Halorhodospira halophila: one gene and its partner. The protein of the gene in region 1 interacts with the protein of each later gene in a pairwise test. Links are inferred from orthologs where the notes say so. Each region holds a gene or a part of one and is shown in the gene's direction. Other genes may lie near its edges.

Region 1 (3,236 bases):
CGGCGATGCTCGGCGCCATCGAGCGCGACCACGTGCTGGCGGTGCTCACTGCCCTGGCCGATGACGATGGCGCGGCACTGATCGGTGCTGCCCGGCAGATGGCCGAGGCGGCGGCGGACTTCGACGAGGCCCTGGCCGAGCTGGTGGCCACGGTGCACAGCCTGGCCCTGGCGCAGCAGGTGCCCTCGGCCATCGGCGAGGACGAGCCCGAACGCGATCGGCTGCTGGCGCTGGCCGAGCGCATCGATGCCGAGGATCTGCAGCTCTACTACCAGATCGGCGTCAATGCCCGCCGCGATCTGCCCTACGCACCGGACCCGGCCACCGGCTTCGAGATGGCCCTGCTGCGCATGCACGCCTTCCGACCCGCCGAGACGGCGCCGCGGATCAGCGCACCAGCGGGCAGTGGTGGGGCGGCGGCCGGCGGTGGGGCCGGCCCGTCTGTGGCGAACGCGCCGCCCTCGGGAGCGGGGTTGGGTGCGGCCGCGCCCCGGGATGGGGCTCCGGCGTCGGCGCCGCCCCCGGCTGAAGGCGCGGAGGCGGGTCCGCAGCCGGCCAGCGACGACGAGGAGGGCGCGGCGCGCTGGACGCGGATCGTCGGCGAGCTCGACGGGCCGCTGCGCATGCTTGCCGGACAGTGCGAGTGGGTCGGCCGCGAGGGGGAGCGTGTTATCCTGCGGCTGGACGAAAGCCACGAATACCTGAACAATGCCGAGCGGCGCGAGCGGCTGCAGACGGCGCTGGGGCGGTTCTTCGGCGAGGCGATCACCCTGCGCATCGACATCGGCCCGACCCGGTGGACGCCGGCGATGGCCGAACGGCAGCAGACCCGCGAGCGCCAGGCCGACGCGGAGCGGGCCCTGGCCGCGGACCCCGGGCTGCAGGGGCTGTGCGAGGCCTTCGACGGCCAGCTCCACGGCGTGCGGCCGGCCGATGGCGAGAGCAATCATCCGTAAAGACGAGCATCGAGGTAGAAGGCGATGAAGGGCGGACTCGGCAATATCATGAAGCAGGCCCAGCAGCTGCAGGAGGACATGCAGAAGGCCCAGGAGGAGATCGCTGCCATGGAGGTCAGCGGCGAGGCTGGGGCCGGTATGGTCAAGGTGACCATGACCGGGCGCAACGAGGTGCGCAAGGTCGAGATCGACCCCTCGCTGTTCGAGGACGACCGCGAGATGGTCGAGGACCTGGTGGCGGCGGCGGTCAACGACGCCGTGCAGAAGGTCCAGCGCGAGAGCCAGGAGCGCATGTCCGGCATGGCCGAGGGCATGGGCCTGCCCCCGGGGATGAAGCTGCCGTTCTGATCGGCAGCCGATGAGCGTCTACTCGCCGCGGCTGCGCGAGCTGGTCGAGGGGCTGCGCCGTCTGCCCGGAGTGGGCACCAAGACGGCGCAGCGCATGGCGCTGCATCTGCTCCAGCGCGACCGTGACGGCGCCCGGCAGCTTGCCGCTGCGCTGCAGGGGGCGGTGGAGGGCGTTGGCCACTGCCCCGATTGCGGGCTGCTGACCGAGGAAGAGCGCTGCGGGCTCTGTGCCAGCCCGCAGCGCCGTCGTACGCTGCTTTGCGTGGTCGAGAGCAGCGCCGACGTCTTTGCCCTCGAGCAGGCCACGGATTTCCAGGGGCTCTACTTCGTCCTCGGCGGGGCGCTGTCGCCGCTCGACGGCATCGGCCCGGAAGAGCTCGGGCTGGATCGGCTGCAGCAGCGGCTGGATGCCGGCGAGGTCGAAGAGATCATCCTCGCCACCAATCCCACCATCGAGGGCGAGGCCACCGCCCACTACGTCCAGAGCCTGGCCGCCGAGCGCGGGGTGCGCACCACGCGCATCGCCCACGGGGTGCCCATGGGCGGCGCGCTGGAGCAGGTGGACCAGGGGACCCTCTCTCACGCTTTCATGGGGCGGCGGGATTACGAGGGCTGAGCATCGGCCGGAAAAGGAGGCACCGATGACCGACTGTATCTTCTGCAAGATCGTCGCCGGGGAACTCCCCGCGGAGATCGTCCACAGCGGCGAGCACGTGATCGCCTTTCGGGATCTCCATCCCCAGGCGCCGACCCACATCCTGATCATCCCGCGGCGCCACGTGCCGACGCTGCACGATCTGACCGCCGACGACGGCGAACTGCTCAACGAGATGTTCACCGCCGCCCGCACCCTGGCCGAGCAGGAGGGCCTCAGCGAGCGTGGCTACCGCACCGTCTTCAACTGCAAGGACGAGGGCGGGCAGGAGATCCACCACCTGCACCTGCACCTGCTCGGTGGCCGGCAGATGACCTGGCCGCCGGGCTGAGCGCCGCGGCCGCCGCCGCGGGTCGTGGGCTACAGCTCGCCGAGGCGCTGGCCGCCGAGGGCGCAGAGCCGCCGGAACGCCTGGAAGCTCGGCTCGTCGAGGGCGTTGTCGATGCGGTGGCGGTCGGCGTAGACCATCCCCTGCGGGCGGCCGTTGGCGAACACCGCGGCGAGGAAGGCCGAACGGCCGTCGGCGAGGGCGTGCAGGGGCTGCGGCACGCGGTGCCGGATCCGCTCGTAGCGCTGCGGCGTCAGCCACACCGCCGATGGCTTCGCCATCAGCTCCTGCAGGAGCGAGGGGCGGGCGAGGTCCACCCGAAAGCGGTGGAAGTTCGGGTCGCCGGCGGCGCCGAGGACGTACTGTCCGGCCAGGGTCTCGCCGTCCGGGAGCATCTGGGCGTAGAGCACGCGGCTCAGCCCCAGGCCGTCGTAGAGCCCGGTGAGGACCAGGTTGAGGATGCAGTCGCGGGGCGAGACGCGGCCCTGGCGGCGGCGCATCTGCGCCTCGGAGCGCGCGTAGTCGCGGTTCTCCAGTTCATGGCGCACCCGTTGGAAGACCTCGCGACGCGGCGCCAGGCAGACGCCGCCCTTGGCGGTGCCGTCGGAGAGGTAGGGGTTGTCGGAGGTCTCGCTGATCGGCGCGCGAGCCGGTTGTTCCGGCTCGTCCTCGTCCGTCTCGCCCAGCAGCGGGGCGAAGGTCACCGGTTTCCAGGGCAGCAGCTCGGCGGCCTCGGCGGCGCCGGCGGAGATCTCCGCCCGGGTGGCCTCGTCGTCGAGTTCGAGTAGCTCGGCGAGGGCGTCGAGCAGCGGCGGCATCTCCGGGTGGTGCCACCCCTGGCGGGCCAGGGCGGCCAGCCGGGTGGCCAGGCCCACCGCCCAGCTGCGCGGCGAGCGCGTGTCGGCGGCCAGCGCCTCGCTGGATTCGGCCACCAGGGCGGGCAGCTGCC
Region 2 (3,309 bases), on another replicon or contig:
GGTATTCCACCGGCGCCCGGGCGATAGCGAGGGTACGCTGTCGCGGTTGCGCGCGAGCCTGGTCAATCGCTCCAGCCTAGCGGCCATCGCGCGGGACATAGAACTGGGTGACCATCTTCGCCTGGGCGGCGGCGAACTCAAGAGCGGCGGCCACCGGCGTGACTCCATCCTGGCCGATGCCCTGGAGGCGGTGTTCGGCGCGGTCTACCTGGACGCGGGCTTCGAGACCGCGTCGCAAGTCATCATCGGCTTGTATCGTCCGCGACTGGAGAGCTTGCCGGAGCAGGCGGTGCTCAAGGACCCCAAGACTCGCCTGCAGGAGGTTCTGCAGTCGACGCGCCGTCCCCTGCCCGGCTACCAGGTGCTGGATGTCCGCGGACGAGCCCACCATCAGCGCTTTCAGGTCGAGTGCCGACTCAGCGACAGCGAGCAGAAAACGGTCGGTGAGGCCGGCAGCCGCAGGCAGGCCGAGCAGCGCGCCGCCGAGGCGATGCTCGTCGAGATCGGCGCCGAGTCGGCGGAAGGAGGAGGCTCCGGCCATGAGTAATGGATCAACCGAGGCGATTGCGACGCTCGAGCACAGCGGGCTGTGCGCACTGGTCGGTCGGCCCAATGTCGGTAAATCGACGCTGCTCAACGCCTTGCTCGGCGAGAAGGTGAGCATCGTCACGCGCAAGCCACAGACCACTCGGCACCGTATCCTGGGCGTTCTCAATCGCCCCGGATCCCAGACGGTGCTGGTCGATACGCCGGGCATGCACCAATCCGCCAAGCGTGCCCTGAATCGCCAGCTCAACCGGGCCGCCCACAGCGCGCTGGAAGATATCGATGTGGTCGTCTTCGTCGTCCGCGGAACAGAGTGGAAGGATGACGACCAGAGGGTCCTGGAACGCCTCACCGAGGTCGACGCCCCTGTCATTGCGGCGGTGAATCAGGTTGACCGGGTCCAGGACAAACGGCTGCTTTTACCACATCTGGAGTGGTTGGCCGCGCAACGGGAATTCGCGGCGCTGGTGCCGGTATCGGCTACCCGGAAAGAGAATCTCGATGCCCTCGAGCAGGAGATCATCCAGCAGCTTCCGGCGGGGCCACCCCTGTTCCCGGCCGACCAGATCACCGACCGGGACCTCGGCTTTCGCCTCGGTGAGTTAGTCCGCGAACAGCTCATGCTCAATCTCGGCGACGAACTTCCCTACACCACCACGGTGCAGATCGAGCAGCTCCATCGCGAGGAGGGTATGACCCGGCTATCGGCGGTCATCTGGGTCGAGACCGAGGGGCAGAAACCCATCGTGATCGGACGCGGGGGCGAACGACTCAAGAAAATCGGTCGCAGCGCCCGGTTGCAGATGGAGAATATGCTCGGCGAACGGGTCCACCTGGAGCTCTGGACCAAGGTCAAGGAGCAGTGGACGAACGATCGGCGGGCGCTCGACGAGCTCGGTTACACGGATTGAATGGATACCGCGCAGGGGCAGCCGGCCTGGGTGCTTCATCGGCGAGCCTTCCGCGAGAGCAGCACCCTGGTCGAACTGTTCAGCCGCGAGCACGGGCGTATCGGTGCAGTTGCCAACGGGGTGCGGCGACGGGGGTGGAGCGGGCAGCTTGAGCCTTTTATCCCGCTTCAGGTCGTCTGGAAAGGCCGCGGCGACCTCAAGACCCTGACCGAAGTCGAGCAAGCCGGACGCGGCTATGCGTTGCGTGGTGGGGCGCTGGCGTGTGGGTTTTACATGGCTGAGCTCCTGCTGGCGTTGACCCGGCGGGAGGACCCGCACCCGCTGACCTGGGAGCGTTACGCTATCGCCGTCGATTGTCTGGCTGGGGATGATGCGGAGCCCGCACTGCGGCGCTTCGAGCTCGCGCTCCTGGAGGAGAGCGGCTACGGCATGGAGCTGGAAACGGACGTCCTCGGCCGGCCGGTTGTGCCGCAGTCCGCCTACCGCTACACCCCGGAGCGGGGCGCTGAGCCTGCGGGCACGGGCGAGGGCGGCGTGGAGGTCCGGGGGGCTACACTGCTGGCACTGGCAGCCACGGAGGGGCAGGGTTTGTCGCAAGAACCGGTGCGCAGCGAGGCGCGGCGGCTGATGCGGGCGGTGCTCCATCGACATCTGGGTGGGCGCCGGTTGCGCAGTCGCGAGATGTTCCGATCGCTGCGCGGTTGATGGGACGGCTTTCTGGGAGACCTATGTCCACGGGGCAAATTCAACTCGGTGTCAATATCGATCATGTGGCTACGCTGCGTCAGGCGCGCGGCACACGCTACCCTGACATCCTTCACGCCGCGGCGGAGGCCGAGCGCGGAGGGGCGGATGCGATCACGGTCCACCTGCGCGAGGATCGCCGGCACATTCAGGACCGTGACGTGGAGGAGCTGCAGCGGCATACGCAGACCCGGGTCAACCTGGAAATGGCGGTTACCGACGAGATGATCGGGATCGCCTCGCGGCTGGGTCCGGCGGATTGCTGCCTGGTGCCGGAACGGCGCGCCGAGTTGACCACCGAGGGTGGCCTCGACGTTGCCGGGGATGTGCAGCGCCTGGAGCAGGCTTGCCGCAGCCTGGGCGAGGCCGGCATCCGGGTGTCGCTGTTCATCGACCCCGATCCGGCCCAGATCGATGCCGCGGCGACCGCCGGGGCCCCGGTGATCGAACTCCACACCGGTGCTTACGCCGATGCCCCGGATGCCGCTACGCAGGGCCGCGAACTCGAGCGCCTGCGGACGGCGGCGTTACGGGCCCGTGATGCCGGACTGCAGGTCAATGCCGGGCATGGTCTGCACTACCATAACGTGGAGCCGGTAGCGGCACTCCCGGCCATGGCCGAACTGAACATCGGCCATGCCATTGTCGCCCGCGCGGTCTTCGAGGGGCTGGCGCCGGCCGTGGCGGAGATGAAGCGGCTCATGCGGTCGGCGGCGGCATGATTGCCGGCATTGGTACGGACATTGTGGCCGTGGTGCGACTGGAGCGTGCACTGGAGCGCCACGGTGAGCGACTCGCCCGGCGTGTTCTGGCGCCGGGCGAACTGCAAGGCTTCCAAGAGTCCGGCGGTACCGCGGCGTTCCTGGCGCGCCGATTCGCTGCCAAGGAGGCTGCCTCCAAGGCCCTGGGCACCGGGCTGAGCGATGGGGTGACGCTGCGCGATCTTGAGGTGGTCCACGATGCCCGGGGCAAGCCCTCGCTGCGCTTCCACGGCGCCGCCGCCGAGCGGGCCGCAGCCCTGCGGGTGAATGAGGCAGCCCTGAGCCTCAGCGACGAGCGGGAGTACGCCGTTGCCTTCGTGGTCCTCGTAACCGGCTGATCGACAGGG

Evidence for each region.
Region 2: the proteins of recR (region 1) and recO interact in binary tests that used the Escherichia coli proteins (3 or more experiments, as listed by UniProt). The link is inferred for Halorhodospira halophila from one-to-one orthologs.

Annotation. Positions count from the first base shown.
Region 1 is NZ_NHSN01000004.1:34,024-37,259, reverse strand. The notes cover bases 192-3,117. They hold recR (recombination mediator RecR), read left to right. Parts: upstream 192-1,314; coding sequence 1,315-1,920; downstream 1,921-3,117. Other genes in these bases: CCR79_RS01535 (HDOD domain-containing protein), read right to left, coding at 2,320-3,117; CCR79_RS01540 (histidine triad nucleotide-binding protein), read left to right, coding at 1,946-2,290; CCR79_RS01550 (YbaB/EbfC family nucleoid-associated protein), read left to right, coding at 981-1,304; dnaX (DNA polymerase III subunit gamma/tau), read left to right, coding at 192-956. Also shown: more of dnaX, read left to right, coding at 1-191; more of CCR79_RS01535, read right to left, coding at 3,118-3,236. UniProt on the Escherichia coli protein: May play a role in DNA repair. It seems to be involved in an RecBC-independent recombinational process of DNA repair. It may act with RecF and RecO.
Region 2 is NZ_NHSN01000001.1:93,177-96,485, reverse strand. Bases 311-3,309 are described here. They hold recO (DNA repair protein RecO), read left to right. Parts: upstream 311-1,457; coding sequence 1,458-2,162; downstream 2,163-3,309. Other genes in these bases: acpS (holo-ACP synthase), read left to right, coding at 2,920-3,300; pdxJ (pyridoxine 5'-phosphate synthase), read left to right, coding at 2,186-2,923; era (GTPase Era), read left to right, coding at 540-1,457; rnc (ribonuclease III), read left to right, coding at 311-547. Also shown: more of rnc, read left to right, coding at 1-310. UniProt on the Escherichia coli protein: Involved in DNA repair and RecF pathway recombination.